One region of the Lysinibacillus sp. UBA5994 genome, then DNA from elsewhere that is predicted to be linked to it. Evidence: predicted binding sites of a transcription regulator. Region 1 holds the regulator's gene; each other region holds the start of a gene.
What was found. The regulator CtsR, encoded in region 1, represses protease genes until heat stress. The targets are predictions, from matches to a motif close to ATGGTCAATAAAGGTCAAACA.

Region 1 (10,750 bases):
TATGCAATACGCTTCTCAAAATCTTATTCCAGTAACATTAGAACTGGGTGGTAAGTCGCCAAACATTTTCTTTGAAGATATTATGGATAAAGATGATGCCTTTTTAGATAAAGCTGTTGAAGGCTTTGTGCTATTCGCTCTAAATCAAGGGGAAGTATGTACTTGTCCTTCACGTGCACTGATTCAGGAATCTATTTACGATAAATTTATGGAGCGCGTATTACAGCGAGTAGAAGCCATTAAAGTTGGCAACCCACTTGATCCAAACACAATGATGGGTGCACAGGCATCTAGTGAACAAATGGAAAAAATTCTTTCTTATTTAGATATTGGTAAGCAAGAAGGTGCAGAATGTCTAATTGGAGGAGACAAAAATAATGTAGGTGAAGGCTTCGAAAATGGCTACTACATTAAACCAACTGTTTTCAAAGGACATAATAAAATGCGTATATTCCAAGAAGAAATTTTTGGACCAGTAGTTGCTGTCACGACATTTAAAACGAAAGAGGAAGCATTGGAAATTGCGAATGATACATTATATGGTTTAGGATCAGGTGTTTGGACGAGAGATATAAATACGGCATATCGCTTCGGTCGTGAAATTCAAGCTGGTCGTGTTTGGACAAACTGTTACCACGCATATCCTGCACATGCTGCATTCGGTGGCTACAAAATGTCGGGTGTTGGTCGTGAAAATCATAAAATGATGTTAGCGCATTACCAACAAACGAAAAACTTATTAGTTAGCTATAGCGAAAACAAACTTGGTTTCTTCTAATTCGTAGGGAGGTGCATGAGCGTGGTTGAACGTGTATTAGCTACGGAAGAAGCGCTAGCACTAATCGATCTATTAAAAGAGAAACATGGGCCCGTTATGTTTCATCAATCAGGCGGATGCTGTGATGGCTCCTCACCAATGTGTTATCCAGAAGGGGATTTGCTAATAGGAGATCAGGATGTGTGCCTTGGTGTAGTGGGTGGTGCCCCTTTCTATATGCACAAAAATCAATATGATTACTGGAAGCATACACAAATCATATTGGATGTGGTGGACGGCAGAGGCGGCATGTTTTCACTCGAGGGCGTAGAAGGAAAACGTTTCCTAACAAGGTCAAGAGCCTTCAACTCTGAAGAACTGCAAGAGCTAGGGTTAATTTAACAAGTTATCTGTACAGCGGCAAAGTTTTTCTGCCGCTGTTTTTTTATCTGGAAGTAGAAAAGTTATTGTATGGAAAGGGAGGCTTTAGGACACATGACTCTTTTCTTATAGGAATGATGAATATTGATTTTGGGTGTTCAAGTGTTTTGATATTAATTTTTATGGAAAAGAGTATGTAAAGCGATATTATTGGATGAATTTTTTAGGAAAAGGAATAGATTTAATCGATCCTTTAAGGTCATGGTAAATAATAGTTTCTTTGTGGTTTTTGCTAACATCGGCCATACCTCCTTCATAGGTTGTTAATATTTTCTATTAAATCAAATAAAGTAAGTAACATACATTAAATTATGTTTACTTTTTATGTTAATTGTTACAAAGAGGGTGAATCTTTCTCACATTATTTTACGTAAAACGGGTAAAGGAGTGTGATAAATATGGATTATGTGATGATTGAAAATGAATTTGCCAATACAGTAGAGGAGGTATCAAAGGCTGCAGGCTGGACGGTGGACCGTAAAATTGTATTAGCTATTGCTAGTACATTTGTAGCCTCAGGAAAAACTTTTGATGCAACGAAGTATAAAAATGTTTTACTAGAGATGAAGAAGCAATCTTCATGGCTGTCTCCTTTACGGACAACCGTTGGATATAGTATTGCTGCCAACCTCATGGAGCAAGATGATGCAGAAAAGGCAGTGAAGAATTTACTTACGAATGTGAGCATCTTAAAGGAAGCGAAATTCAGAAGCGGCAATTTTAGCTATATTGGAGCACAATTCTTGACGGAGGATGAACAGGATAAAAAGACGCATGCACAGGCGGCAAGAGTCTTATTTGATGCTATACGTAAACATCATCCATTTTTAACCTCATATGAGGACATTCCTTATGCCATATTATTAAGCAGTCCATCTGATGATGTTGAATTGCGCGCGGATACCATGAATCGATACTATAAAGAACTAAGAACATCTAATTTTAATGCTGGCAATGAACTCCAATGGCTTTCACAGGTATTAACATTTTTATCACCCAAATTTGATGGTCAGCTAGTACCCGATGTTGTAACCCTTCGTGATGGGCTCAAAAAGCAAAACGTTAAAGTCAAGGCTATGCATTATCCTTTACTTGGCTTTTTAGCCATACTTAATCTGGATAAAGCACAACTTCAAGGGTTGATTGATTTATACCATGAATTAAAAGACATGAAGTTATTAAAGTGGCATCGTGAATTTGTGCTCTTTATGGCTGTACAATTTGCTATTTATGATATGGCAAAGGTACAAAAGTCTTTGTCCATGACCATTATGTCTTCTATTGAGCTATTAATCCAAGCACAGCAAGCAGCAATGATTGCAGCGGTTAGTGCAGCTGCCATTGCGTCTAGTTCAAGTTCTTCGTGATAGAATAAAGAAGAACATGATTATTTGGAGGTGCATTTGAAGGATGAAGGATACAAAACTTTGGATTAATGGTCAGTGGCATGATGCAGAGGAAAGCTATGAGCTAGCTTCTCCATATAGCGGTGAGGTTATTGCTCATGTAGCTAAAGCATCTATTCAAGATGTAGAGAAAGCTATCGAAGGTGCGCAGCAGGCATTCCAATCGTTTAAAAAGACAACAGCCTACGAACGTGCCGAAATATTATATAAAGTCGTTGATATAATGCGACAAAGAAAAGAAGAACTTGCAGAGATTTTAGCCTTAGAGGCTGGAAAACCTATTGTTGCAGGTTTAGCTGAAATTGACCGTACAATCGCAACCTATCAATTTGCAGCTGAAGGAGCTAAACAGGCAAAAGGTGAGACGGTTCCAATGGATGCAGCCCCTGGAGCAGGAGATCGAATAGGCTGGACAAAAAGAGAACCTTTAGGTGTAATATCAGCCATTACGCCATTTAATTTTCCGTTCAATTTAGTGGCACACAAGTTAGGCCCAGCGTTTGCAGTGGGCAATACAGTTGTATTAAAGCCAGCAACACAAACGCCACTAAGTGCTATCGTTATGGCAGAAATTTTCCGAGATGCAGGATTACCCGATGGGGCATTACAAATTGTGACAGGAAGTGGGGGTGAGCTTAGTGATACGCTTGTCACACATCCATATGTCAAAAAAGTAACCTTTACAGGTAGTGGTAAGGTTGGTTTGAAGATTAAAGAAAAAGTAGGCTTACGTAAAGTAACTTTAGAGCTGGGTTCTAATGCTGCAGTAATTGTCGAACCATCTACGCCAATAAATAAAATTATCAGTCGTTGTGTAAGCGGTGCTTTTAACTTTGCTGGACAAGTATGCATTTCGTTACAACGTATATATGTGCATTCCTCCATTATTGATGAATTTACTAAAGCATTTGTTGCAGAAACAGAAAAGCTTATAGTAGGAGATCCATTAGAGAAGACAACAGATGTTAGTGCCATGATAAATCCAAATGAAGTGGAACGTATTAGGGAATGGATTGAGGAGGCACAAGAACAGGGGGCTATGATTGCAACTGGAGGCGTATTTACTGAACGTACTTTAACGCCAACAGTTATGACGAATGTGTCAGCTGATATGAAAATTGTTTGTCAGGAAACATTCGCACCAATCGTCTCAATTGTTTCATATGAAACATTAGACGACGCAATTCGACTTGTAAATGAGTCGGACCTTGGCCTAAATGCAGGTATTTACACGAATATATTGACAGATGCTTTATATGCAGCAGATGAATTACAGGCTGGTGCTGTCATTATTAATGATATTCCGACATTCCGAGTAGATAACATGCCATATGGTGGAGTAAAGATGAGTGGTTATGGACGTGAAGGAATTAAGTGGGCTATAGAAGAAATGACTGATATGAAATTTATTTCGATGAAAAAATCGTTCTAAATTTGCATCAGCTCTTTTTCTGCGATACGATGACGAAAGAACAACATGAGAAGGGAAGTTGCAAGAATTATGCCAAACAACGCTGTACCCATGAGCCAATCACGTACGGTTCAATCGCGTCTCGTATTACCCCCAGACACAAATAATCACAATTCTATTTTCGGTGGAAGAGTGTTAGCTTATATTGATGAAATTGCTGCTATTACAGCAATGAAACATGCGAAAGGCCTTGTAGTGACAGCTTCTATTGACTCGGTTGATTTTTTATCCGCTGCACATGTAGGAGATATTCTTGAAATCGAGAGTATTGTTTCGTCTACAGGACGTTCTTCAATGGAGGTTTATGTTCGCGTTGTTTCTCGCAATATTGAGACTGGCGAGGAAAAATTAACGACAGAATCATTTGTCACGATGGTTGCAGTAAATGAGGAAGGGAAACCCGTACCAGTTCCCTCAATCTATCCTGAAACAGATGAAGAGAAGCGTTTATTTGAAACTGGGCCAGCAAGACGAGAGCACCGTAAACAAAAACGTGCATTGCCGCATTAAGGAAAAAGGGAACTCCAAATGAGTTCCCTTTTTTATTTTACATATTTAGTTCATTGACAACATTAATGAGCGAGTCGGAAGAAGAAGAGACTAGTGTAGCACCTTGCGATAATTCAGTGATTAAATTAGATATAGCTGAAATATCTCTCGATGTATTTACGTATTGCTGCTGAATGCCAGAAACTGCATCAGCAATATCATTAAATGACTTGGATAGACTTTCTTGTGTATTGACACTATGTTGAATTTTTTGATCAACATTAGTAACTGAATTAGCCATAGTCGTAATATTACTTTCTGTTTCCTTAATAAGGTGAGAAACATTTTGGACGGCATTTTTTGTTTCCTCCGCAAGTTTACGAACTTCCTCAGCCACTACTGCAAAACCTTTCCCATGTTCTCCAGCTCGTGCAGCCTCAATAGAAGCATTTAATGCTAATAAATTGGTTTGATCAGCAATGCCTGTAACTAGCCCAACGATTTCAGAAATTTTTTGAGAAGAGGTACGTAGTTGGTTCATCGTTACCTCAAGACCATTGACACTTTGCAAAATAACTTGGATTAAATCATTTTGTTCTTTCAATTGCTGTTGGCCTCGTCTTGATTTTTCTTGTGTATCTGCTACGAAGTTCAATCCTTGCTTGGTTGCTACAGCAATATCATCTGTTTGTGAGGAAATCACTAATAATGATGCGGCTGTTTCTTCACTAATGGCATTAAGCTCTTCTGCAGTACTTTGGATCGTCGTTACAAGGGAATTTTTTGTTGCATCTGCTGCTGAGCGAATACGTTCTTCCTCTTTTTCATATGCCTCAATCACGAGTTGTTGCTCAAAATTAATGATTTTGCAAAAAGCGTTTATAGCACGAATAGCATCTGTTTTAGAAATATCCACCTCGTTCACAAAGTTTGCAAAAGTAGTAGTGAGTGACTGGAATGAGGCAATATACCACTTTGACTGCAAGCCAATTCGAACGTGAGCCTCAGCAATGGCTTTTCGTTCAGCAATGTAGGCATCATTAATATGACTTTCAAAAATGTCACTTAAATGTTTATGTAACGTGATTTTCAAACGATCAATATGTGATGTTCTATTAATAATATCAAGTAAATCTTGGCTCAAACTAATGGCTGCATAAAATTTCTCCACCATTTCAGGAATTAGGTCTTTAGCTAAAGGCTGTAGCTGCTTAATGATAGCTAAATCCTCAAGTGTTAAATTTAAAAGTTGTAATTGTTTTTGAAGATTGGGGTGGTTCAATACATCTAACTGTACACCGCTCTTAAAATTTTCAGGTGTTAATGTAATTGCGTAGCTAGAACTACTATTTTTTGAAAACCAACTCATTATTATTTGCTCCATTCTTAATATCCATAATAAATTGTAAGTAAATAAGCACTTTTGAAATTTGTTAGGTTTGTATATTTAATAAATAAATGGGATTAAATCTATTTTACTATTATTTGCTGAATATTTGGTTAAAAAATTGGATATTTCTTTATTTTTTTACTTTATTGTTAGTCCAAATGGTGAAGCGATGTAAATTTGAATTTAAAATAGGAAACCTGTAAAATACGAACTGTTTAGCAATCTAAAAATCGTACGAAAATAAAAAATGGAAGGAGGGGTGGTATGGAGAAAAAACGTTTTAAATTTGTTATTCCTGTCATGGTGATTGTTGCCATTGGTTCTGTTTATATGCTACGAAACTATCATGCTGAGGTACCAGATGTTGAGCAATTATTAATTACCATATGTGCAGCTTTGGGATCAGGGGTATTAGCCTACTTTTTATTTCCACAGCAGGGTGATAATAAGATTGATGACAGAGGACCGTATTAATAGATTAAAAAAACTGCTCGTTTTCATTAAAACGAGCAGTCTTTTTATGGTTTAAACAGTTTAAACCAGCCTTTATGTTTAAAGACAGCCAACATAAAGATAACGATAATTATCATAATCCCAAGTACAATAAAATAGCTGTATTGCCCATGTAGCTCAGGCATGTTATCGAAATTCATCCCATACACACCAGCAATGAAGGTAAGTGGTATAAAGATAGTTGATACAATTGTTAAAGTCATCATAATGCCATTCATTCGGCTAGAACTCATAGCCATATAACTATCCCGCATGTCTGCTGTAAGCTCTCGATTAGATTCAACCATCTCTGTTAGCTTAAGTAGATGGTCGTAGATATCCCCAAAATAAGCTCTCTCCGACTTTTTTAGTGAGAAACGGTAAGAATTGAGAATGCGATATAAAAGATCACGCATTGGTAAAATAGTACGTCTTAAGTCAAGCAAGTCACTACGGAACTCGAAGACAATTTTCATGGCATTTACATTACTTTGGTATGTAAGTTCACCTTCTAAAGCATTTAGATGATCTTCAATTTTGTAAACGAGTGGAAAATAACTGTCAACAATTTTATCGATAGTTTGATACGTTAGGTATACAGTACCTCGCTCCCAATTCTTCGGTTGGTTTTCCAGCATCTTTTGCACCTTCTCTATCTCAGGGACAGGATTTTTATGGAAGGTTATGATGAATTTATTGGAGGCAAAAATATTAACCTCCTCCGCAGCTAACGTCTCTTCGTTTACCCGATGAATGACAAAGAAATGAAAATCATCATAAAAATCGAGCTTAGGACGCTGCAACCTCATTAAGCAATCTTCAATAGCGAGAGGGTGAAAGTGGAAAAATGTATCCAACAATGATTCCTCCTCGGCTGTAGGACAATTAAAATCAACCCAATACCATTCAAATTCTTGCTGATGTATCTCTTCTAATGGAAAATCCTTTAACAATTGTTGTTGCTTTGTAATGCCAATGGTGCTTATCACGGTTTTCACCTCAAATTATTTACTACAAAATAGTTAGCGCTCCTCTTTAAAGCATACCCAACCACCGAACAAAGTAGTGGCAAAAAATCTAGAAGGTTTAGTAAAACCCGCACTTTGTAAAAGTATTAAAATTTCTTCTTCACTCATAAAAGAAAGGGAACGAATGGATTTTTCCATCTCTACTACATCGGATAAAGAAAGTCTAGTATGCTGTAGCCAATAAGAACGCCATAAATCAAATTGTAGTTCTGTTTCTAAAGAGCCTAGCTGACCATATTTTGAAACAAGGACAAATGGTGCTCCAGGTTTCAAATGTCTTGCTATTTCTGTTATTGTTTCGAGCTTTTCTTTATAATCATGAATAAAATGCAAGACAAGAACACAACTTGCCGCATCATACTGAGTAGAGGGCAGCGAAGCATCAAGTATTGTAGCCTGATGGAATGACATATCATTAGGAAGAGTGAGTAAACGCTCTTTAGCTATAGTAAGCATGGATTCTGATGGATCAATGCCAGTGAATGACCAGTGAGGTCTTCCTTCTGCAAGCTGTATAATTTCATTGCCACTTCCTGCTCCCACGACTAGCATGTTAGCATTTTCTGATAGCCTAGAATGATAAAAAGTTTGTATTAAACGTAGCATGGCATCATAACTAGGCAATGTACGGCGAATACCCTTTTCATATTCATTTGCTAATGTGTTGTTAAATTCCAACGCTCCTCACAGCCTTTCAAAAAAATTTTAAAAAATCTTTCTTAATGTGAAACTATTACGGGTATAGTTCCGTAAATAGTAGTACATAAAACATAGAATAAAGTTCAAAGAAAGGGTTGATATATATGGAGACTAAATGGTCTAAAGTAATCATACACGCAAGTGCATTTTTTGCGCCATGGTTAGTGCCCATTATTTTCTTTTTAATTAGTTCGGATGAGGAAGTAAAGGCAATTTCTATTCAAGCACTGCTATTCCAAATTGTCATGGGTGTTTTAATTGCTATCTCTGTTGGTTTAAGCTTTGTCCTTATTGGCTTACCATTTTTAATCATTTTCGGCATTATGGTATTTGTGGTACCGATCATCGGTATCGTAAAAGCATTGTCTGATGAACCTTGGCGTTATCCAATTGTTGGTCGCTGGGTATAATTTTCATAGACGCAAGTATATGCTAGTTGCATATGCTTGCGTTTTTTCTATGACGAATAAGGGTACATTAGGTGTATAAGGAAATTATTAAACCGTAAACAAATGATCGAAAAAGGGCTCTTTTCGGCTCTTAAAAAGCCTTTTTCTAGACTTTCCACTTTTCTATGGGCGAAATCATTGCAATTTTTTTCAAGCGTTTTGTATAATATACTCAAAGAAAGTCAAAGATAGTCAAAGTCAGTGAAGCAAGCGAGGTGTATTCCTAAAATGCGTAATATATCAGACATCATAGAGGGTTACTTAAAGCAAGTGCTTGAATTAGGTGGGGAAGGGCATATTGAAATTAAACGTAGTGAAATCGCTGATAAATTTCAATGTGTACCATCACAAATAAATTATGTTATTAATACAAGATTTACTGCCGAGCGGGGTTACCTTGTTGAGAGCAAACGTGGTGGTGGTGGATACATTCGAATTTTACGTGTCCGCGCGAATTCACAGATTGATCTAATCGACGATGTTCTCAGGCAAATTGAAGGTGGGGCATCACAAACAATGGCAGAAGATTTGGTTTATCGACTCATTGATGAGCAGGTAATTTCCAAGCGAGAAGCGAAATTAACGTTAGCAGCAATTGATCGCTCCACGATCGACTTGCATCTCCCATTAAGAGATGTCATTCGATCAAAAATATTGCGAGCAATGCTGACAACAATAAAATATGAACAACAAAAATAGTGAGGTGATGGAAATGATATGCGAACATTGTAAACAACGTAATGCGACAGTTACAGTAACACAAGTTCAAAGTGGGCAAAAAGTAGAGCATCATTATTGTGACGTCTGCGCCTCACAATTCCATCCATTTCATGCAGAGTTTAAACAAGAGCCAGTATCTATTCAACAGTTATTGTCTAACTGGTTTGGCTCTCCTACATGGCAAAAGGTGGGGGAAAAACAACAGGTACAACCACAACAGCAAACATGCCCACAATGTGGATTTTCGTATAAGCAATTTTTAAAAGAAGGAAAATTCGGGTGCCCAAGCTGTTATGACACATTTGGAGATCATTTGCCAAAGCTTTTTAATCGTATTCAGGCAGGTCCACAACACATTGGAAAAATGCCTGGTGCTCGCAGTAATGTGTATGTTATTAAAAAGCAAATAGAAGATATCCGCAAGCGTATGAAATCCGCCGTAGATGAAGAACAGTTTGAAGAAGCGGCGAAGCTACGTGATGAAGTTAAAGAGCTAGAGAAGCATCTACAATTTGAAGGTGGTGATGTGACATGATGATTGAATCATTTTTAGAGCGTGCGACACCAACTTGGATGCATATCAAAGATGATTACTCAGATATCGTCATTAGTACACGGATCCGCCTTGCACGAAATTTAGATGGCTATCGTTTTCCATTAGCGTTTTCAGAAAATGAGGCACTGCAAGTGGAACAGGCCGTTACACATGCTGTCAGCGATAGCCCAACTCTTCAAAATGATTATGCTTATTTTGCTATAAAGGATTTAACCCCTTTACAGCGTCAAATTCTTGTAGAAAAGCATTTGATTAGCCCGCAACTGGCTAAAAAAGAGCAAGTGGGCTCTATACTACTCTCTGAAGACGAATCCGTTAGCATTATGGTGAATGAAGAGGATCATTTACGCATTCAATGTATGACAGCAAGTTTTCAACTTCAAAGTGCTTATGAACAAGCAAATAAGATTGATCGTATCCTAGAGAAAGTATTACCGTATGCTTTTCGAGATACTTTTGGTTATTTAACAAGCTGTCCAACGAATATTGGTACGGGTCTACGAGCATCCGTCATGATGCATTTACCCGCTCTTACATTAACTGGGCAAATGAATCAAATTATAAATGCCATGACACGCTTAGGAATGACTGTAAGAGGTATATATGGTGAAGGAAGCGAAAATTTAGGGAATGTTTATCAAGTGTCTAACCAAATTACACTCGGGAAGACAGAGGAAGATATTTTAGCAGATATACAAAGTGTCGCTGAAAAGATTATTCAAAAAGAGCGGCATGCAAGAGGTAAATTAATGGAAAAGGCAGAGCTTGCGCTAGAAGATCGCGTATATCGAGCTTTAGGTACCCTTACACATGCAAGAATTTTAACAAGTGAGGAAGCTGCTACTTGCCTAT
Region 2 (10,750 bases), on a different contig from region 1:
GTTGATGAACGGAAATTCACCTGTAGCACTGCATAGCCACGATTAGCTAATAATTGTACTTCTGGGTTGAAGCCCCACATATCACGTGCCCAAGGCCCACCATGAGGATTGACAATAAGAGGGAGATCTTTTGCTTCTTTATTTTTCGGTAAAGTTAAATAGCCATTAATCGTTAAGCCATCTCGGCTCTTATATGAAATTGGATGCATTTCTGCCAGTTCATTCGGATTTAACCAAGGGCTTAAAGTGGCCAACTCGGTTAATTCATCTGTCGTAGAATCGTAATAATAATATTTTCCATAGACAGTATCACTTGAAACACTCACAATAAATTTGGTCATTTCTTTATTGTAATCATTGATACCAAGCTCACTTTCATGCACATTCAGCTTGCTTTGGATTTTACGGAAAAGCTTTTCAAAGTTCTCGTCAAAGAATTGGTAATGTGGTTTATCTGTTATATACGCACCATATAGCAATTTATCGTGTTCGGCACTATATAAGACACCAGAAACATCTACTTGATCATTAGACATAATTACTTCTTCATTACCTTTTAAGTCGTATTTCACAACTTCTACTTTGTCTCTACCTTTGTTAGATGTAGCGTAAATGTATTGATTGTCTTTTGAGAAAGCTAGTGGCATTACTTCATCTCCAGCTTCCATTTCAATAAATGGCTTGAATTCATCCTTTTCAGAATCTCGATAAAGGATCGTTCCTTCCACACCATCTGAGGCTACGGCAATTCGCACATTTCCATTGCGATCGGCTAGCCAGCTCGTAATATTACCCGGATTTTTTGCAACGTGAGTTGTTTCCCCAGTCTTTACATTCAACTTGTAGACATCAAAAACTGTTGCATCTTCCTTATTCATCATGATAAGAATTTCATCTTTAACACCCTGTAGGCCACTTAATATCCCAACTGTGACATTTGGATATGGCGTTAGATCTTTTTCCTCAGAGCCATTAAATGTTGTAGAATAAATATGGAAGTTTTCATCTCCACCTTTATCCTTTACGTAGAGTAAATTATTATCCTTCCAGTAAAATCCTGCAACGTCTCGATCTTTTGAATTGGAAACACGAACAGGCTCACTATCATCATTCATCTTTTTCACGAAAACATTCGCTCTGTTCTCCCAAGCAGAGGAAAAAGTAATGTAATTGCCATCTGGCGAAAGTTCATAACCAAAATTACCAGGATTTTTCATAAAGTCTTCAACTGAAATTTCCTTTACACCTTCATGATTGGAACCATTTTTTATTTGTTTTGCATTGTTTAATATTTTTACTGCATCTTGTTTTGAAATTGCTTCTGTATTTAATGATAAGCCATTAAATAAACCAATCTTATTGGCCTTCTCTAAATAGTCAGCAAGTGAAGCTTCTTTTTCTTCTTTATTTAACGCTCTAACTAAAATACGAGCCGCTTCATCACGTTTAATTGTCAAACTTAAATCTGTGAATTCTCCAGCCTTGACCCATTTATCAATAATTTGTTGACGCATTGAATCTGAACCGTGCTGGAATGTTAAAGTTGTTACAGCTAAATTCAAAAATTCCTGCGCTGACACATGTTCTTCTTGTGCTGTTACTGTGCTATTAGTTTCATTTGCAGCACGGACTTCTTGCATTGTTGCAGGAATAACTACAGAGGTTGTTAAAATAATTGCTAACGATGCAGATAAAAATCTTTTTTTCAAAATGATTCCTCCCTATATCAGTTTACGCTATATCGTTTGTCGATATATTTAAATTATAACAATTCTAGCATTATTGTCAATAATTGAGAGGTTTTTAATTAAGCCAAAATGAAAGCGAACTATATAGAATAGTTCGCCATACCTCTATTAAAATTTCCTGCTTGCTCCCCCACCAGCAGAAGATCCGCCACCAAATCCGCCAAAGCCCCCTCTACTCGAATGTCCTCCACAAAAACTTCCTGGATAACCGCCATAGCCTCCAGAGCGAGGACCTCCGCCGCCTTTCGAAAAGAATGAATAGATAATAATAACAACGATAATGATTAGGATAATTAACCAAGTGGGTATGTCATCCTCTTCTTTTGTTTGCTCTGGCAAATCACCGTTCCAATTATACTCTTGGGCAACAGCGCGGAAAACTTCAGAATAGGTTGCTTGAAAAGCTTGGTCTAGATTACCAGCACTTGCTGAGGGATAAAATGCATTATCTAAAATGCGTCCTAATTTACCATCTGGTAATGCTCCTTCTAGTCCCTGACCCACGGCAATTACAACGTCGTTATTTCCTTCCCCTTGACCTAAGGTAGCTAAAATTAGGACACCGTTATTTTTATCCTTGTCACCAATGCCCCATGACCGAATCAATTTTGTCGCATACATTTTCGGCTCTTGTCCATGAAGACTATCAACTGTGACTACCATGATTTCAGCACCCGTGCCTTGATCCAACTGCTCAGAATATTGATTTATCTCTTCTTTGACATTCGCAGAAATTACATTGGCAAAGTCATGTATATACGTATTTTTCATCGGTGATGGCATCGTTGCTTCTGCTAGATTCGAGAAAAAAAGAAGCAACGAACAAACGATGATCATCTGTACAATGCAACGTTTCATTATTGTGTACCCGATTGACTAAAATCGATAGATGGTGCTTTGTCCGCTCCTGCTGTGGCTTTAAAGTATTCTTTTTGTTCAAAGCCAAACATCCCTGCCATCAAATTCCCCGGGAAACGTTTAACATGTTTATTGAATTGCTGCACCTCATTATTGTAATCCTCACGTGCTACTGCCAGACGATTTTCCGTACCTGCTAGCTCATCCATTAACTGGCGGAAGTTTGCATCTGCCTTTAAGTTTGGGTAATTTTCTACAACTACTAGTAAACGACTAAGAGCGCCAGTTAAAGCATCATTGGCAACAGCTTGCTCCTCTGGTGAGCTTGCACTTCCCATTTGTGCACGTGCCTCCGTAATATTCGCTATCACCTCTTGCTCATGATTCGCATAGCCTTTCACAGATTCCACTAGATTGGGAATCAAATCATAGCGACGTTGGAGCTGATTTTCAACTTGTGCCCATTTAGAATCAACATTTTCCTCGGCTGTCACCAGACTATTGTATTTAGGTATAAATAATAAGGCGATTACAACAAGAATGATGACAATTATTCCAATTGGTCCAAGTAACTTTTTCAATTTTAATCCTCCTTGACTTGCTTTTCCTTCTATCTTTAGTCTACATTTTTACCTTTACATTTATACCGTATGAAATTGAATTGACACGACATACTAAATACTGCAACAAAAAATTATTGAGGAGGCGTTTTTTTTGTCACAATCGTTTTACAATGAATCATCAAACCAAACAAATTTAAATCAACAACATAGCCTAAATCATGGTGGACATGAAATGATGGACATGCATGAAACAATTGGCGAAATTATTGCAGGTATGAACCAAGCGATTATTTTGCGTCCCCATGTAAAAGATCCTGAATTACTCAACATTTTGGATCGCCAATATAATTTCACTCTTGGTATGTACAATACGATCGTAGAGTCCTTTAAAACAGGACACGATCCATCTGTTCCAACAGGACGCTACCAAATGGAAACAGGAAATGATTTCAAATATGGCCTAAATCCTGGTCAACCAAAAAAGCCGATGCAAAACGCTAATGAAATTAATGATGAAGCTATTTCTGGATTTTTACTTGGAGCTCAAAAAGGAGCAGCGAAATGTATGACAACTGCTGCGTTGGAGACAACAAACCCTGTAGTTCGTCGCGTTGTTGCGGATAGTATTCCTAACTGTATTGAAATGGGATACGAATTATCCATTTATCAAAATAAACACGGCTATTATCAGGTGCCTCAGTATTCCCAACAGGATATGCAAACGATGCTGAATGCATTCGACACAACATCTAATCCCCTTCATTAAATAAGAAAAGCACAAAAAAGCGAACGAGCATGTCGTTCGCTTTTTCAGCTTTATAATACTTTTCCTAAAAACGCTTTCGTACGGTCGCTTTGGGGATTGCCGAATAGTTCCTCTGGAGACCCTTCTTCTACAATATAGCCCCCATCCATGAAGACTACTCGATCACCTACTTCACGAGCAAAGCCCATTTCATGTGTCACAACTACCATTGTCATCCCTTCAGCTGCTAGATTTTTCATAACATCTAGCACCTCTTTTACCATTTCAGGGTCAAGTGCTGAAGTTGGCTCGTCAAATAAAATAGCTTTTGGCTTCATTGCTAAGGCACGAGCAATCGCCACACGTTGTTGCTGACCACCTGATAGCTGCTCAGGATAATTATAGGCCTTGCTGTCGAGCCCGACCTTTTTTAATAGCTCATGTCCTAAAGCTTCTGCGTCTGTACGATTCATTTTACGAATTTGCATAGGTGCCATCGTGACATTATCGATAACCGTCATATGCGGGAATAAGTTAAATTGTTGAAACACCATACCCACTTCAGCGCGAATTTCATTGATATTCGTTTTAGGATCATTAATTTTTACATTTTCAATATAAATAGCACCATCCGTTACTTCTTCTAACATATTGATGCAACGGAGAAATGTACTTTTTCCTGAACCAGACGGCCCAATAACACAGACAACTTGTTTTTCTTGAATTTCATAATCGATTCCTTTTAATACTTCAAGCTTGCCAAAGTATTTGTGTAGGTTTTCAATTTTTATCATCTAGCTTCCCGCCCTTCTACCTTAGCTTTACGAGGGACATAGCTATTGCTAAATCGTTTCTCGATAAATGCTACAATCTTCGTTACACCATATGTCAACACTAAATATAATAATGCTGCAACGATATACGGTTCCCAGAAGCGGAAGCTTGCACCAGCTACGACCTTACTAGCGTATAAAATATCTGGTGCTGCAATTACAGTTACGAGTGAAGAATCTTTTAATAATGCAATAAATTCATTGCCCAATGGCGGAATCATACGTCTAAATGCTTGAGGTAAAATGACCTTACGCATCGCTTGGTTATGCGTTAATCCAAGAGAGCGAGCAGCCTCCATTTGCCCTTTTGCAATACTTTGAATCCCTGCACGGAAAATTTCCGCATTATAAGCAGCACAGTTTAAAATAAGCGCTGTAATCCCTGATACCATATAACCTAAAGAATGACCAAAAATTGTTGGAATAACTGCTAAGTGAATTAACAAGATTTGTACAAGCATCGGTGTTCCACGGAATAAATCGATATATAGTTTAGATGGCCAATAAATCCATTTTTTACTCGATAATTTTCCAAGGCCTAAAAATAGTCCTAATAGAATACCGCCAAAATAACCACTAAGTGTCAAAATAAGTGTTACGCCAATACCTCGTATAAACATATCTCGGTAGTTCCAGACAATGTCCCAGCGTAAGTCAAAGATGTCCATCCGAAAACCCCATTCCCCTTTAAATTACAATTAATAAATGAGCTGTTAGCAAAGTTACTATGTTAGTAGCATCATTTCATTCATTTTTATTGAAAATCAATGCCTGTAATTTCTTTTAATTTACCGTTTTCTTTAATCTTTTTAAGACCTTCGTTTAATTTATCTAGCAATTCTTTATTCCCTTTTTGAACCATGAAGCCATAGTATTCTTTTTCGAATGCATCATCTTCAATTACTTTTAGTTTTTGATCTGGGTGAGCTTTGATATATTCATAAACTACTGCATTATCTCCGATAGCTGCATCAACATTACCATTTAGCATCTCTTGGATAGCGATTGGCTGACTTTCAAAAGCCATAATATTTGTACTTGCTTCCCCTTGTAGCTTTTTCGCTGCCATATGACCAGTTGCATTGATTTGTACAGATACTTTTTTATCTTTTAATTCATCAAGAGATTTAATCTTTGAATCTTCTTTCACAACAATTAATAACTGAGACTCATAATACGGTTCTGTAAAATCAAATGATTCTTTACGCTCTTCCGTAATTGTGATTCCAGAAGCACCGATATCTGTTTCACCGTTCTTAATTGTTTGGAACACTGGCTCCCATCCAATATTATTCCACTCAACCTCAAAGTCCATCTCATCTGCGATAGCTTGTAGAATATCGACATCAATCCCTACAATTTTCCCTGAATCGTCAACAGATTCAAATGGTGCAAAAGTTGCCTCAGTACCTACTTTGTAAACTTTTTTGCCATCTCCACCATCTTCTGAAGATGAGCTACCTGAAGATGCATCATCTTTTGTACCACAACCTGCAAGTGCTAATGTTAAAGCTGCAATAATCATCAGTAACATCCAACCTGTTTTTTTCATTGTATTTCCCCCTAGTTCGATAATTTTCCGAATTACGTATTATTTTTCGCAATTCGGAAATGTTAGACTATTAGGTCAATTATATTAACATTATAGTATTTAGACAACAACTTTTCGCATAAAATTAAATATTTTTTCATATAAATTTATAATAAATTCATATAATTTGAAAAAACATGTATAAATAACAAGAAAATTAACCTAAAACTAATATATATACAATAAGAACCATGCCAAATTTCGATAAATTTAGGCAAAAAAAAAGAATCCCCTCAGATAGGATTCTTTTTTTTCGACTATTACTAGTCTCACGTACAGTATGTTCACTAAAAAATAATTTGGAGTTGTTGCTTTTTTGAAGGTTTGAAAGGAATAAATAGGGGAATAATGCCAACTAGGACAGTATTCCCTTTATTCTTCCTCTCGATCTCCAGTAAGCAGGCTGCTAAACTACTTATTAGGAGATGAGCTATAACAGTATATCAATTGATCAGTAAAATGGCGCCCTCGGAGGGAATCGAACCCCCAGTGCAAGAACCGGAATCTTACGTGTTATCCATTACACCACGAGGGCAAAAGACACAAAAAAAAAGTACTCACTCTAGGCTTACGAAAAGCATGATGTAGATAACCCTCATTTTTGAAGCATACCTGCAAAATAGTGTCCTGTACTTTAAACCTTATAACCTTAATCATTATACAAGCCTATCCTATATAATTCAACCATAGAATGCAAAAACAATTTATTTTTTTTAATTTCACTTTAGCAGGGTTAATATTTGACCTTCCCTGACTATAATGTGTATGATAAGGATACAGCTGAAATACAAAGGAAAATTTTCAGCAAAGGTATTCGAATTTAGCTTTTTAAGGAGGATTTAACATGAATTTAATTCCTACAGTTATTGAACAAACTAGTCGTGGTGAGCGTGCATATGACATTTATTCACGTCTACTTAAAGACCGTATTATCCTTTTAGGAAGTGCTATTGATGACAATGTTGCTAACTCCATTGTCGCTCAGCTTCTTTTCCTACAAGCAGAAGATCCAGATAAAGATATCTCTCTTTATATTAACTCACCTGGCGGATCCATTACGGCTGGTATGGCTATCTATGACACAATGCAAATCATTAAACCACAGGTACAAACAATTTGTATTGGTATGGCTGCATCAATGGGTGCTTTCCTACTTGCAGCTGGAGAACCCGGTAAACGTTTTGCCTTACCAAATGCTGAAGTCATGATTCACCAACCACTAGGTGGTGCACAAGGTCAAGCGACAGAAATTGAAATTGCTGCTAAACGTATTCTATTCTTACGTGAGAAATTAAATGGCATTTTATCTGAACGCACTGGTCAACCACTTGAAGTCATTGCAAGAGACACAGATCGTGATAACTTCATGACTGCTGAACGTGCAAAAGAATACGGTTTAATCGATCATATTATGCACCGTAGCGATAATAAATAAAAAATAGAAGGCATCACAGAATTGCTCTGTGATGCCTTTTGTATTTAATGAATGTTAATCTTCATTTTCAATAATTGTTGCCAATGCTGTAACCGCTTGCTCAGCATCGTTACCTTCACTGCTTAAAGTCACTTCGGTACCTTTAGCAACTGCTAAGCTCATAACACCCATAATGGATTTGGCATTTACTTTTTTCTCATCTTTTTCTAGAAAGATATCAGCACTAAAACGATTTGCTTCTTGCACAAATAGTGCTGCTTGTCTAGCTTGTAGTCCTAATTTTAATTTAACCTGGACTCTTCTCTCAATCATTCTCAAAACTCCCCTTCACTACCGTTCATCTATTAGTTTTATCTTACCTTACTTACTGCAAAAGAACAATAAGCGATTACGCATGACATTCATACCTGAAAAGTATGATAACTTAACCACCTATTTTTTCACCACGCCTTAATGCATCCGCAATCTCATCAATTTTTCTCAATCGATGGTTAACACCTGATTTACTAACCGTTCCACTAGATACCATTTCACCAAGCTCTTTTAATGTCACATCTTGGTATTCAACACGGAGACGTGCTATTTCACGAAGCTTCTCCGGTAGTTGATCAAGACCAATTGAATTTTCAATAAATCGAATATTCTCAACCTGCCGTAATGCTGCTCCAATGGTTTTATTTAAATTGGCAGTTTCACAGTTCACAATACGGTTGACACTATTACGCATATCTCGCAAAATCCGAACATCTTCAAATTTCATCATAGCCTGATGCGCTCCAACAATATTAAGGAAATCTGAAATTTTTTCTGCTTCTTTTAAGTAAGTTACAAAGCCTTTTTTACGTTCAATTGTTTTGGCATTGAGTTCAAATTCATTCATCAAATCCATTAATGCCTCACCATGTTCTTTATATAAAGAATAAACCTCTAAATGATAAGCCGATGTTTCTGGATTATTGACGGAACCTCCTGCTAAAAAGGCTCCTCTTAAATAAGCTCTTTTTTGGCCGCTCTTTTGAATGAGCTTTCTTGAGATAGTATGGTTAAATTGAAAGTCGTCTGAGATGATTTCTAAATCAATTAATAGCTCACGCGCTCCTTCTCTTACACGGCATATATACACATTATTTTTTTTCAATCGCATTTTCTTACGAACAAGTAATTCAACATTGTACGGATACAATTTTTTCATAATCGTATATAGTCTTCTGGCAATTGCAGCGTTTTCGGTTTGCACGTCTAAGCTTAGTTGTTTATTTGCAAAGGATAATGAACCATTCATACGAATTAGGGCAGAAACTTCTGCTTTCATACAATGATTGTCCGCTTCTATTTGTGTCAATTCTTTTTTTGTTTCAGAAGCAAAAGACATATCACGCCCCCCTTTCAATCATGATTTCTATGTATATGTTCATCTTACCATATACAATAAAGCCATTATGTTTCTATTATTGGTCCTCTTACTTTTTGATGGTAAATATCAGCATAATCTACCAGCCATTCTGCAACATTTGTAGCATTATGTCGAACCGTTCCATCTGGTCGAATTGTAGCAATGTCTCGTTTGATAACTTCTAAACCCATACTTTCAAGCTTTGCTACGTCAAATGTTACTGGTTCCGCTCTTTCTTCTTTATACAGTTCTTTTACAGGGTTAGGGAGTTCTTCATCATTTACTAAAATGGAATCGATAAAATCATGGCCAACATGCTTATGTATGGCTGTTACATGATCGCCTGCTGTATAGGAAATGGTTTCACCCTTTTGTGTCATTAAATTACAAACATATATTTTTCTTCCTTTAGCCTTAACAACTGCTTCACCTATTTCCTTAACAAGCAAATTCGGAATAATACTTGTATATAAGCTTCCTGGTCCTATTAAAATATAGTCTGCACGAAGTATTGCACGAATAGCTTCTGGCAACGGTTGCACATTTTCAGGTACTAAAAAAACGCGATTAATGCGTTTCGTCGCTGTCGGGATTTTTGATTCTCCCTCGATAATTGAACCGTCCTCAAGCACAGCATGTAAGGTGATTTTTTTATTAGCTGCTGGAATAACTCGACCATGAACTTTTAAAACCTTTCCCATCTCACTGATAGCATGATTGAAATCACCAGTAATATCAGTAAGGGCTGTAAGCATTAAATTCCCTAAGGAGTGACCTCGTAAGTCTTCAGATGCCGAAAAACGGTATTGAAACATTTGCTCTACAAGGGGCTCAATATCTGATAATGCTGCAATCACATTACGTACATCGCCAGGCGGTGGGATATCGTAATCATCACGTAAACGACCTGAAGATCCACCATCATCTGCTACTGTTACAATAGCAGTAATATCAAATGGGTGATGCTTCAGACCGCGAAGTAACGTGGAGAGCCCTGTGCCACCACCAATTACCACAAGCTTTGTTTGCTTTTTCCCCATTCACTCATTCCTTTCTACGATTAATATCACGATGCGTAATAACCGTATTTTCCTTGCCCGCAAAATATGCACCAAAAAATTCTGCTAATGTCACGGAGCGATGCTGGCCCCCAGTACAACCAAAAGCAATAACAAGCTGTGATTTACCTTCTTGTCGATAGAGAGGAATCATAAAGTCTAATAAATCCGTCAGTTTTTGTATAAGGATTTGCGTATCTTCCAACGCTAACACATAAGAAGATACCTCTGTTTGAAGACCCGTTTTTGGACGTAGCTCCTCCACATAGTATGGGTTTTTAAGAAAACGAACATCAAACACTAAGTCCGCATCAATCGGCATACCATGTTTAAAGCCAAAGGACATAATGTTAACGGTAAAAATAGTATCTGCCTCACTTGCAAATTCTTTTACGATTTTTTCACGTAATTGCTTTGGTTTCATGTTAGATGTGTTATAAACAAAATTGGCACGACCCTTTACTTCAGATAAAAGTACTCGTTCCTGTTTAATTCCATCTAGAGGTAAACCATTCACTGCTAATGG
Region 3 (10,750 bases), on a different contig from region 1:
TAACAAGCAAATCTGGGCGCTGAGAAAGCTCCTTTAAATATGGTTCTAGTTTCACCTGATGTCCATGCTTTTGGAGCCACTCATATAATTGCACTTTACCTTGTAAATGTATTTTAGATTCACCTTCTGCGAACAGCTGTGAACATTGATTTTTTGTGAAGTGAGCAAAGTGGGGAATATTATAGTTACCTATTTTCAATTGAACTTGTTCTAAACATTGAGGGCAATAAAATTTCATTTGCCGCCTATATCGCTGTAAAGCTTTCCTCGTATATTGATATGGGAGAAATAGTTGCTGTTGATTGTTATAGGCAATCAGCATAGTATCAGCTCCTTTTTAGCCAACTATAATAGAATGGATTTTCACTAACAAAAATAAAGCACCTTTTTCTTGAAATTTTAAAAATGAGCTCTTATTCAAGCTCTTTGATGCTGAAAACATAAAAAAGGACTGTAGCGAAACTCGATTCATTTACGAGTTTCACTACAGTCTAAAATAATTAGTGTTTCATTGCCTATGCAAAGTATTTTCGAACTGTTTCAAAGCAATTGAATTCCATAATCTTTTCACCGTACTCCTCTAGACGATGAATTGTAAAATTGGATGGTGTTAAAAATTCCTTGATAACTGCATTTCTATCATGACGATTTAAATCCTCATCTGCGTTTCCGAAATCAACAACTAGATAGTACCAATTTTCATATTTAAATAATGAGGAATCCACTAATTCGTCTGTCATTCGTTTTGCGACAGGGATTAACTCATCAATATCTTTAAATTTATAAACATAAATGTCTGTATCCATAAATAATTCTGACTCATCCATGTCACCAAATTGAGTTAGTTGGCTAAGAAGATCCTCTCCAACTTCATCGAATGGTGCAAACATATCTTTGTGTTCATCAAAATTCGAATGACCATCTAATGTTTCACCGTCTTTTAAAATATGTGCACGTGTGACAATGATTTCTAAGCCTACTTCAGATGCATTGATATGAATCCAAATCGGACCCTCTACATCAAAATAATCCTCCGTGTTTACTTCATCAATCATATCCCAAAAAAGTTGTTCACCCTTTGCTCGATTGTACCAAATTTCTTCACGACTATAGCCGCGATCCTCTATATCATTGTACGTAATAAAGAGCTTGAGTGTATTTTCATTTACACGTTCGATGTCCACTAGACCTCATCTCCCTTCACTGTCATATGTCGAAAAACAGTTTGTTTCATTAGTATGCTTTTATTCTTTGTTTTTAACCTTCATACTGCATTTGTTTTTCAACCTTTGACCACACTACAGTAAAACCATCGAGTAACCGTAAACATGAATTTTTGTGTTCACAGTTGTCTCTAACTCTATTGTATGCTGTTCTGTCATAAAATGAAAAGGATATACACCGTTTCACAGAAGATATTTGAATTATTGAAATTGTAGTAAACTATTTAACTTAAATCAAGTTTAACATACTTTTACGGAAATATATGACTTTTCCCTATTAATTATTATACTTCATATAGAAGGTTTTACAGAAGTAAAACATAAAAAAAAGATGTCACAACATGTATTCCACATCTGTAACATCTATTACATATATTATTCAGAATAGAAAGGTTTAATTCACCATTCGTTGCGCTTCTTGTAATTGATATGCTCGAACTTTTCGAGGTAAGAAACGACGAATTTCATCTTCATTGTAGCCAACCTGCAGACGTTTTTCGTCTAAAATGATTGGTCTACGTAGTAAGCCAGGATATTCCTGAATTAATTCATATAAACGTTGTAATGGTAAGCTTTCAACGTCCACATTTAATTTTTGGAATATTTTAGAACGAGTGGAAATGATTTCATCAGTTCCATCTTCTGTCATTCGTAAAATTTTTTTTATTTCACTTATGCTAAGCGGTTCAGAAAATATATTACGTTCTGTATATGGAATTTCGTGCTCCTCTAACCAAGCTTTTGCTTTACGACAAGAGGTACAACTTGGTGATGTAAATAGGGTTACGATCATTCTGACACATCCTTTCATTTAAAAATCATTATCTATAAACCAGAACCAATGTGTTAAATTAGAATTAATGTAATGTAAAATACACAGTACCATTATACAGTACTCAGCTGTATTTGAATATAGTTCCAATAAAAAAAATCTGAACCTATCCATAAATATTCTGTCTATTCATACAGCTTTCAAATATGATGTATTTTCTTCAAACTTATGTGCTACTACTACCATTCCCATTTTTAAAGCATTTTAAACATCTAAACAGATATCTCAGTTGTTCTCATTTAAGAAAAATAATCGAGAAAATTGTCAATCCCACGTGTACATCTAAACAATTTTTTAATAAAAAATTATAAATTTATAACAAAATTACATAACAAAAAAAGCATATAATTTTTTCTAGAAAAAAAACACCGTCAAAAGTCTGACTTTACACAAAGGAATCTTTATAATATAATTCTTTGCAATCAAATCAATTTGAACAATTTAAATTGAGAAAAACGCTGACGAAGAGTAGTACATATGCTAATTCACGTATAGAGAGTCTGTGGTTGCTGTAAACAGATCGTGGATGCATGTGGAATGGACTTCCGAGTTAGCTTTGTGAACGCTACTTGAAGCTATTAGCAAAGCTCGTCCCTTCACGTTACGAAGCTGAGTGGCCTTTTTAGGCAAGCTGGGTGGTACCGCGGATTCAAACATCATTCGTCCCTTCATTAGAAAAAATCTAATGAGGACGCATGATGTTTTTTTGTCTTCATTACCAAGTTGAAAGGTGAAGACAACACTGTGACATAAGTTACAGCAATTGAATTCGAGGAGGAATTTTTTATGACAACTATTTTTTCTGGCGTACAGCCTACAGGTATCGTAACATTAGGGAACTATTTAGGAGCATTCAAGCAGTTCCCGGCACTACAAGATGAAGGAAACGCTATTTATTGTATCGTTGATCAACATGCCATCACTGTTGCACAAGATCCTAAAGAATTACGAGAAAGTATTCGTAAGCTTGCTGCTACCTACATTGCTACTGGCATTGACCCTAAAAAATCGACATTATTTATTCAATCAGAGGTGCCAGCGCATGCTCAGGCAGGATGGATGTTACAATGTGTTGCGTCTATCGGTGAGCTAGAACGTATGACACAATTCAAAGATAAATCACATGGTAAGGAAAGCGTATCTGCTGCTCTTTTAACATATCCACCGCTAATGGCTGCAGACATTCTACTTTATAACACAAATATTGTCCCTGTCGGCGATGATCAGAAGCAGCATATTGAGCTAACTCGTGACCTTGCAGAACGCTTTAACAAACGCTTTGGCGATGTTTTAACAATTCCTGAAATTCAATTACCTAAAGCTGGCGCACGCATTAAATCCTTACAAGAGCCAACAAAGAAAATGAGTAAATCAGATCCAAATACGAAAGCGACAATTCGCTTATTAGATACTGCGAAAGACATTGAGAAAAAAATTAAATCAGCTGTAACTGACTCTGACGGCATCGTTGCATTTGATGTGGAAAATAAACCAGGTGTTTCAAATTTATTGACAATCGAATCAGCTATTTCAGGGGTAGCCGTTGAAGATTTAGTCAAAAAATATGAGGGAATTGGTTATGGTGGATTCAAGCAGGGTGTAGCAACAGCAGTAATTGAACACCTAACACCTATTCAAGAGAAATTCTATCATCTAGTAGAATCATCAGAATTAGATGTCATTCTAGATGAAGGTGCTGAAAAGGCGAATGCGATTGCTAGTGCTACATTAAAACGTATGGAAGATGCTATGGGTCTTGGTCGCGCACGTCGCTAAACTTACGGCTTGTCTGAGGATCGATCAAAGCCCAAATCAAGCACAACTGCGCAGATGATGATACAGGCTCCTACCGCCATATAAAATTCTGTTGTTTGAAAAATAAATTTGAAAACAACCTTCCATGAATAACCTAGTGTGCGGTAATTTAAATACAATATGAGATTCCCTACAGAGAGGATCATTAAGCCATAACTTACTAAAAATAAAAAGAGACGAAACATAGTAATGGCATCCTTTCTATTTCTTCTTACTTATCATTTATTCACAAAACTATAAAAAAAGACGTCAGCCGTTTAAATTTGGCTGACGTTTTTTTATGTTTATCTATTATGCTTCATATTTTTTGAATAGGAGACTTGCATTATGACCACCAAAACCAAGAGAATTACTCATTGCATATTGAATATTTGCTTCTCTTGCTTCGTTTGGAACATAATCTAAATCACATTCAGGATCAGGATCTTTTAAATTGATTGTAGGTGGTAAAATCCCTTCTTTAAGGGCTAATGCTGTGAAAATAGCTTCCACACCACCTGCTGCTCCTAATAAGTGACCCGTCATAGATTTTGTTGAGCTCATTGCAAGGTTATAAGCATGATCACCAAAAGCAGTTTTCACAGCTTGTGTTTCGAATAAATCGTTATATGGCGTACTTGTACCATGGGCATTAATATAATCAACTTGTGATGGCTCTACGCCACCATCTGTTAATGCTTGCGTCATCGCACGTGCTGCACCTTCACCCTCTGGAGCTGGAGCCGTAATGTGATGCGCATCCCCAGTTGCACCATAACCTAAAACTTCAGCATAGATTTTGGCACCACGAGCTTTTGCATGTTCATATTCTTCTAAAATGACAATACCCGCTCCTTCTCCGATAATAAAGCCATCTCGGTTTTTATCGAATGGGCGACATGCTGCTTGTGGATCTTGATTTAATGATAGTGCTGTATTGGCACAAAAACCTGCAACCGCCATTGTTACGATTGGTGATTCAGCACCACCAGAAATCATAACATCAGCATCTCCACGCTCAATTACTTTAAAGGCATCACCAATAGAGTTTGTGCCTGAAGCACATGCCGTTACAGAACAAGAATTTATCCCCTTTGCACCAAAGTGAATAGAGACTTGGCCCGATGCCATATCAGGAATCATCATTGGGATAAAGAAAGGACTAACACGTCTTGCGCCACGCTCTTGGAATGTTAAAAATTGTTGTTCATATGTTTCCATCCCACCGATACCAGAACCAATCCATACACCTGCACGTGGAGCTAGCTCTTCATCAATTGTTAGCTGTGCATCTTCCATTGCCATAATAGAAGCCGCTAATGCGTATTGTGTGAAGCGATCCATTTTACGTGCTTCTTTACGATCAATGTATTTTTCAATATCAAAGTCCTTTACTTCTGCTGCGATTTTTGCGGCAAAAAGATCTTTATTTAAACGTGTCAGCTCACCAATGCCAGATTTACCAGCTTTAATGTTTGCCCATGTTTCTTCGATGCTATTTCCTAGTGGTGTAACTGCGCCAATTCCTGTAATTACTACTCGTCTTTTACTCATTGTCTTACTCCCCTCAAGCATTTTTCCTACTTATTTTCCCCATCTCATGGCTACGGCACCCCATGTTAAGCCGCCACCAAAACCAACAAGGACTAATAAATCATCCTCTTTAATCTTACCTGCTTCGAGCTCATCTACCAAGGAAATACCAATAGATGCTGCTGAAGTATTTCCGTATTTATGAATCGTTTTTGACATTTTTTCTGGTGGTAGCTCTAAACGCTCACGTGCAGATTCCATAATACGTATATTTGCCTGATGTGGCACTAGGAAATCAACGTCTTCTTTTGTTAATCCCGCTTTCTCTAATACATTAACAGCCGATTCACCCATTTGTCGAACAGCAAATTTAAACACTTCACGACCATTCATCGCAATTGTATCTTGCTTCGTTAAATAAAGATTCTTTCCGCCTGTACCATCTGCACCAAGTTCAAAGGATAGAATACCTCTACCTTCAGAGACTTGCCCAATGATAGCTGCACTGGCACCATCGCCAAATAATACAGCTGTATTGCGATCTTCCCAATCAACGACTTTAGACAGCTTTTCAACACCTACTACTAAGACATATTTATAAGCATTTGCCTCAACAAAGTGCTTTGCTGTCACTAAACTATATATAAATCCTGCACATGCTGCTGCTTGATCCATTGCTGCAGCATTTACTGCTCCGATTTGTTCCTGAATCATACAAGCTACACTTGGAAAAGTTTGATCCTGTGTGACAGTTGCTACAAGAATTAAACCAATTTCCTCAGGCGTAATACCCGCATTTGCAATAGCTTCTTTTGCAGCAGCTACTGCCAAATCTGAAGTTTCCTGATCATCTGCCGCAAAATGACGTTCTTCAATGCCTGTTCGAGTACGAATCCATTCATCAGAAGTATCCATGATTTTTTCCAAATCAAAATTTGTAACGACCTTCTCAGGAACATATTTGCCTATTCCTATAATACCAGCGTTCATATAGCAACCCCTCAGCTTTCTTACTATCAATTATTAGTAACTGGTCATAATTATAACGCATATAAAAGGAATGACGCAAGATGATTTAAAATTTATGCGGCTGAGGGTAGTGTTCTTTGAATATAGAAGTGAAGAATTTTATGGAATGAGGTTATTCTGTTTAGAGCTTTATCTATCGTACTTTGTTGAGCTTGTTCATTATTTTTCAAAGCACCTTGCATCATGTATGAGCGGTGTTCTTCCCTTTTGGAGCACTTTTCACCCGCTTAGGAGCGCATTCCCCTATTTCAGAGCTGTTCCTAAATACTTTACATTACTAAACATAAAATACTAAATCTCATATTTGTTGTGACAAAATCGCCATGTTTCACATAAATGGTTCATTTTTTTTTGATTTATGTTATGATATGATAATGAATATGAGTAAAACCTTATGATGAAAAAAGTTCGGTTGAGGTGAAATTAATGCAATATATCGTAACGTTCATATGGTCATTCCTACTAGTTTCTATGTTAAACTACGTAGTCAGCTCTGTACTTGGTGTACCATTTGATTTCAAAACTGGGGCAATCGTTTCTGTTGTATTCTCCATCCTTATCTTTATTATTGGAGCAATCATTCCAAACGACCCTACACCAGAAGCTGCAGACCATCATTAATTCAGCTAGAAAAAACCTGTTCAGCTTCATGCCGAACAGGTTTTTTCTGTTATTTTTCCACAACACATTGACCCTCATGCATTTTCACATGCAACGTCTCCCCCGGTAAAACTTCTCCGCGTAATAGTTCTTTAGCAACGGCTGTTTCGATATGTCGCTGTACAAAGCGTTTTAGTGGTCTTGCTCCAAATTGGGCATCTGCACCTTGCTCTACTACCCAATCAATGACTTCTTGCTCCACAGATAAAGTAATTTCTTGCTCTGCGACACGTTTAATCAATTGCTCCACATACTTCCAGGCAATCGCAGTAAAATGTTTAGTAGATAATGCATGGAAGAAGATGATATCATCCATTCTGTTTAATAGCTCAGGTTTAAAATGTTGTCGTAGGGCTGACATGACTAAGTCCTCCACAGCCGCATCATTTTCCTTTGCCTCCATTAAATAACTTGATCCGATATTCGAAGTTAAAATGACTACTGTATTTGTAAAATTCACCATTCGTCCCTGACTATCTGTAATGCGCCCATCATCTAAAATTTGCAATAAAATGTTCGCCACATCAGGATGAGCTTTTTCAATCTCGTCTAGTAGCACCACAGAATAAGGATTTCGGCGAACTGCTTCCGTTAGTTGTCCACCTTCCTCATAGCCCACATAGCCTGGAGGAGCCCCAACAAGTCGAGACACACTATGTTTCTCCATGTATTCACTCATATCAATCCGAATAAAGTGATCTTCTGAATCAAATAACTGTGCAGCAAGTGCCTTGGCAAGTTCTGTTTTACCTACACCAGTTGGACCTAAAAATAAAAAGCTACCAATAGGTCGGTGTGGATCTTTGATACCTGCACGTGCACGCCATACCGCTTCTGTCACTAATTGAACTGCTGTATCTTGTCCAACCACACGTTCATGTAATGTATCCTTTAAACGTAATAATTTTTCACGCTCACCCTCTACTAATTTTGTTACAGGGATTCCTGTCCAACGTGAAACAATTGCTGCGATTTCATCTGCTGTTACCTCTTCACGTAAAATACGAGATTCTGCACCGTTCTCTAATTCCTTTTCAAGTACCTGAATGTCTTTTTCAAGTGTCGGAATTTTACCATGACGTAATTCAGCAGCTTTATTTAAATCATATTTACTTTCTGCCTCATCTAGATCACGACGATATTTATCCAATGTTTCACGTTTTTTCTGAATATCGTGTAGTTTTTCTTTTTCTGCTTCCCATTGTTGTCGCATGCCCTTAGATGACTCTTTTAACTTTGTTAATTCTTCGCGTAATTGCTCCAGACGTTTTTTACTTGCCTCGTCCTTTTCCTTACGCAATGCCTGTTCCTCAATTTCAAGCTGCATAATACGACGTGTGACTGCGTCTAATTCCTGTGGCATTGAATCAATTTCTGTACGAATCATTGCACAAGCCTCATCAATTAAATCAATGGCCTTATCAGGTAAAAATCGTTCTGTAATATAGCGATTGGATAGTTCTGCTGCCGCAACAATTGCTCTGTCATGAATACGTACTGCGTGATGTAATTCAAAGCGTTCCTTTAAACCACGTAAAATGGATACCGTATCCTCTATAGATGGCTCACGCACTAGTACTTGCTGGAATCGACGTTCTAAGGCAGGATCCTTTTCAATGTACATACGATATTCGTCTAAGGTAGTAGCACCAATACAGTGTAATTCACCACGTGCTAGCATAGGTTTTAGCATATTTCCTGCATCCATAGCGCCATCTGTTTTTCCTGCACCTACGATCGTATGAATTTCATCAATAAATAGAATGATTTGTCCTTCTGATTCTTTTACTTCTTTTAGCACACCTTTTAAGCGTTCTTCAAATTGTCCACGATAACTTGCACCAGCGATTAACGCACTCATATCCAGTTCATATAGCACACATTCTTTCAAGCCTTCTGGTACATCACCTTTAACAATACGCTGTGCTAAACCTTCCACAATTGCCGTTTTACCAACTCCTGGTTCACCGATTAATACAGGATTATTTTTCGTTTTACGTGTTAGAATACGAATTACATTTCGAATTTCTTCATCACGCCCGATAACAGGATCCATCTTGCCGTTTTTTACTTCTTCAATTAAATTGCGCCCAAATTGTTCTAATGGTTTTTTATTGTCTGTTTGTTGAAATTGCATAGCTAGCACTCCTTTTTTTCATATTTCTCATTATTTATATACCCATTCTTATTCATTAAAAAAGTTTGACCTTTTTTGACTAACTTTATTTTACATCACTCGACAATGCTTAGCAAAGAAATCGTCCTAAAATTTTTTCACTTATTATGGAAGTTTACGTTATAATAATGGTATGTTTCTATGTTTTAGTATCGAAATCCACTATCCTTTTGTAATAATCGCCATTTATTACAAAAAGAAAGCGATGTGTTGGAGATATGGTTTTAATGGATAATATGTTTGAAAAAATTAAAGAACTTTTTCAAAACCACGGTGTTTTTATCAAAGTGAATAAAGGAAATAAAATTTTTCTAGAGGGTGAACGGGCAAAAGAAATTTATTACATCCAATCAGGTGTTATTTCGATTAGCCAAGAATCCGAGACGGGTAAGGAATTAACCATTCGTATTTGTGGCCCTGACAGCATAATAGGAGAAGGTTCGTTATTTTGTAATCTCGTCTATAATTCAATGACTGCCAAAGTTTTAGAACCCTCTACGTTGTATGTTTTGAGTCGTAAATCTTTGGAGCATTTACTAGAAGAGCAGCCGACAGTTATGGTGGAATACATGAAGTGGCTACAAACAGAAAACTTAAAGCATCAGAGTCGTTTGCGCGATTTAGTGTTAAACGGTAAAAAAGGTGCTCTATTTTCAACGCTCATTCGGCTGTCCAATACGTATGGTAAACCTGTAGAAAATGACTCGATTTTTATTGATTTTCAGCTAACAAATACAGAAATTGCAAATCTGTGTGCGACAAGTCGGGAAATGATTAATCGTATGCTGAATGATTTAAAAAAACATGAGATTATCACTTTTGATAAAGGATTTATTACCATTCATGATTTACAATTTTTAAAAAATGAAATTGCCTGTGAAAATTGTCCATTACAAATATGCCGTATCGATTAGTTTCGTTACAAGCAAAAACCCTGCTTATTGAAAAATAAGCAGGGTTTTAAATAATCCATTTTAACGTACGCCCAATGCCATTTTGGCATAGCGTGACATTTTATCTTTCGACCAAGGTGGATTCCATACAATATTAACATTTGTACTTTTCACTTCTGGAAGTTCACCTAACGCCGTATTCACTTGATCCACAATGACTGGACCAAGTGGGCAGCCCATAGATGTTAGTGTCATCGTAACAGTTGCAACACCTTCATCATCTAATTCCACATCATATACTAAACCTAAGTTGACAATATCAATGCCAAGCTCAGGATCAATTACGTTTTCTAAAGCACCTAACATGCTATCTTTCATATCCTGATCCATTCGTATTTCTCCTTCCATCATAGTGTTAACCTTATCATAGCAGATGCACCCTGTTATGCCAAATGCTGTGCAAGCCATGCTGTAGCTGCTAGCATACCGTCACGTGGTACAGCATGTCCAGCCCTTTTGTTAACCATGAACTTTAAATATTCAGGGTTTGCTTCATAGTATTCCCGTAATGTTTCATAAAATTTATACGTTTCGTGAAAAGGAACTGTTT

Region 2: clpP (ATP-dependent Clp endopeptidase proteolytic subunit ClpP) is a predicted target of CtsR. The motif match lies at 7,076-7,096, and genes of this name have one in related genera.
Region 3: B3D98_RS05920 (ATP-dependent Clp protease ATP-binding subunit) is a predicted target of CtsR. The motif match lies at 9,271-9,291, and genes of this name have one in related genera.

What each region holds. Positions count from the first base shown of each region.
Region 1 is NZ_DJAU01000038.1:137,827-148,576, forward strand. Features, by position in the region: gene adh (aldehyde dehydrogenase) at 1-778, shown strand, start outside; gene B3D98_RS13175 (DUF779 domain-containing protein) at 800-1,159, shown strand; gene B3D98_RS13180 (DUF4003 family protein) at 1,597-2,565, shown strand; gene B3D98_RS13185 (aldehyde dehydrogenase family protein) at 2,609-4,036, shown strand; gene B3D98_RS13190 (acyl-CoA thioesterase) at 4,106-4,585, shown strand; gene B3D98_RS21675 (methyl-accepting chemotaxis protein) at 4,623-5,405, opposite strand; partial or broken gene B3D98_RS21680 (protoglobin domain-containing protein) at 5,388-5,948, opposite strand; gene B3D98_RS13200 (hypothetical protein) at 6,219-6,428, shown strand; gene corA (magnesium/cobalt transporter CorA) at 6,473-7,435, opposite strand; gene B3D98_RS13210 (class I SAM-dependent methyltransferase) at 7,469-8,152, opposite strand; gene B3D98_RS13215 (DUF4870 domain-containing protein) at 8,278-8,583, shown strand; gene B3D98_RS13220 (CtsR family transcriptional regulator) at 8,851-9,321, shown strand; gene B3D98_RS13225 (UvrB/UvrC motif-containing protein) at 9,335-9,877, shown strand; gene B3D98_RS13230 (protein arginine kinase) at 9,874-10,750, shown strand, end outside.
Region 2 is NZ_DJAU01000002.1:182,701-193,450, forward strand. Features, by position in the region: gene B3D98_RS01175 (S9 family peptidase) at 1-1,709, opposite strand, end outside; gene B3D98_RS01180 (TPM domain-containing protein) at 1,857-2,606, opposite strand; gene B3D98_RS01185 (LemA family protein) at 2,606-3,187, opposite strand; gene B3D98_RS01190 (spore coat protein) at 3,321-3,935, shown strand; gene B3D98_RS01195 (amino acid ABC transporter ATP-binding protein) at 3,986-4,708, opposite strand; gene B3D98_RS01200 (amino acid ABC transporter permease) at 4,705-5,415, opposite strand; gene B3D98_RS01205 (basic amino acid ABC transporter substrate-binding protein) at 5,502-6,299, opposite strand; tRNA gene B3D98_RS01210 (tRNA-Arg) at 6,799-6,873, opposite strand; gene clpP (ATP-dependent Clp endopeptidase proteolytic subunit ClpP) at 7,183-7,773, shown strand; gene B3D98_RS01220 (HPr family phosphocarrier protein) at 7,828-8,085, opposite strand; gene whiA (DNA-binding protein WhiA) at 8,198-9,145, opposite strand; gene B3D98_RS01230 (gluconeogenesis factor YvcK family protein) at 9,211-10,206, opposite strand; gene rapZ (RNase adapter RapZ) at 10,211-10,750, opposite strand, start outside.
Region 3 is NZ_DJAU01000022.1:14,681-25,430, reverse strand. Features, by position in the region: gene B3D98_RS05960 (competence protein CoiA) at 1-322, opposite strand, end outside; gene mecA (adaptor protein MecA) at 516-1,184, opposite strand; gene spxA (transcriptional regulator SpxA) at 1,618-2,013, opposite strand; T-box leader at 2,505-2,726, shown strand; gene trpS (tryptophan--tRNA ligase) at 2,842-3,831, shown strand; gene B3D98_RS05940 (hypothetical protein) at 3,834-4,055, opposite strand; gene fabF (beta-ketoacyl-ACP synthase II) at 4,162-5,403, opposite strand; gene B3D98_RS05930 (beta-ketoacyl-ACP synthase III) at 5,434-6,372, opposite strand; gene B3D98_RS05925 (YjzD family protein) at 6,838-7,032, shown strand; gene B3D98_RS05920 (ATP-dependent Clp protease ATP-binding subunit) at 7,082-9,208, opposite strand; gene B3D98_RS05915 (Crp/Fnr family transcriptional regulator) at 9,475-10,161, shown strand; gene B3D98_RS05910 (metal-sulfur cluster assembly factor) at 10,222-10,530, opposite strand; gene B3D98_RS05905 (prolyl oligopeptidase family serine peptidase) at 10,584-10,750, opposite strand, start outside.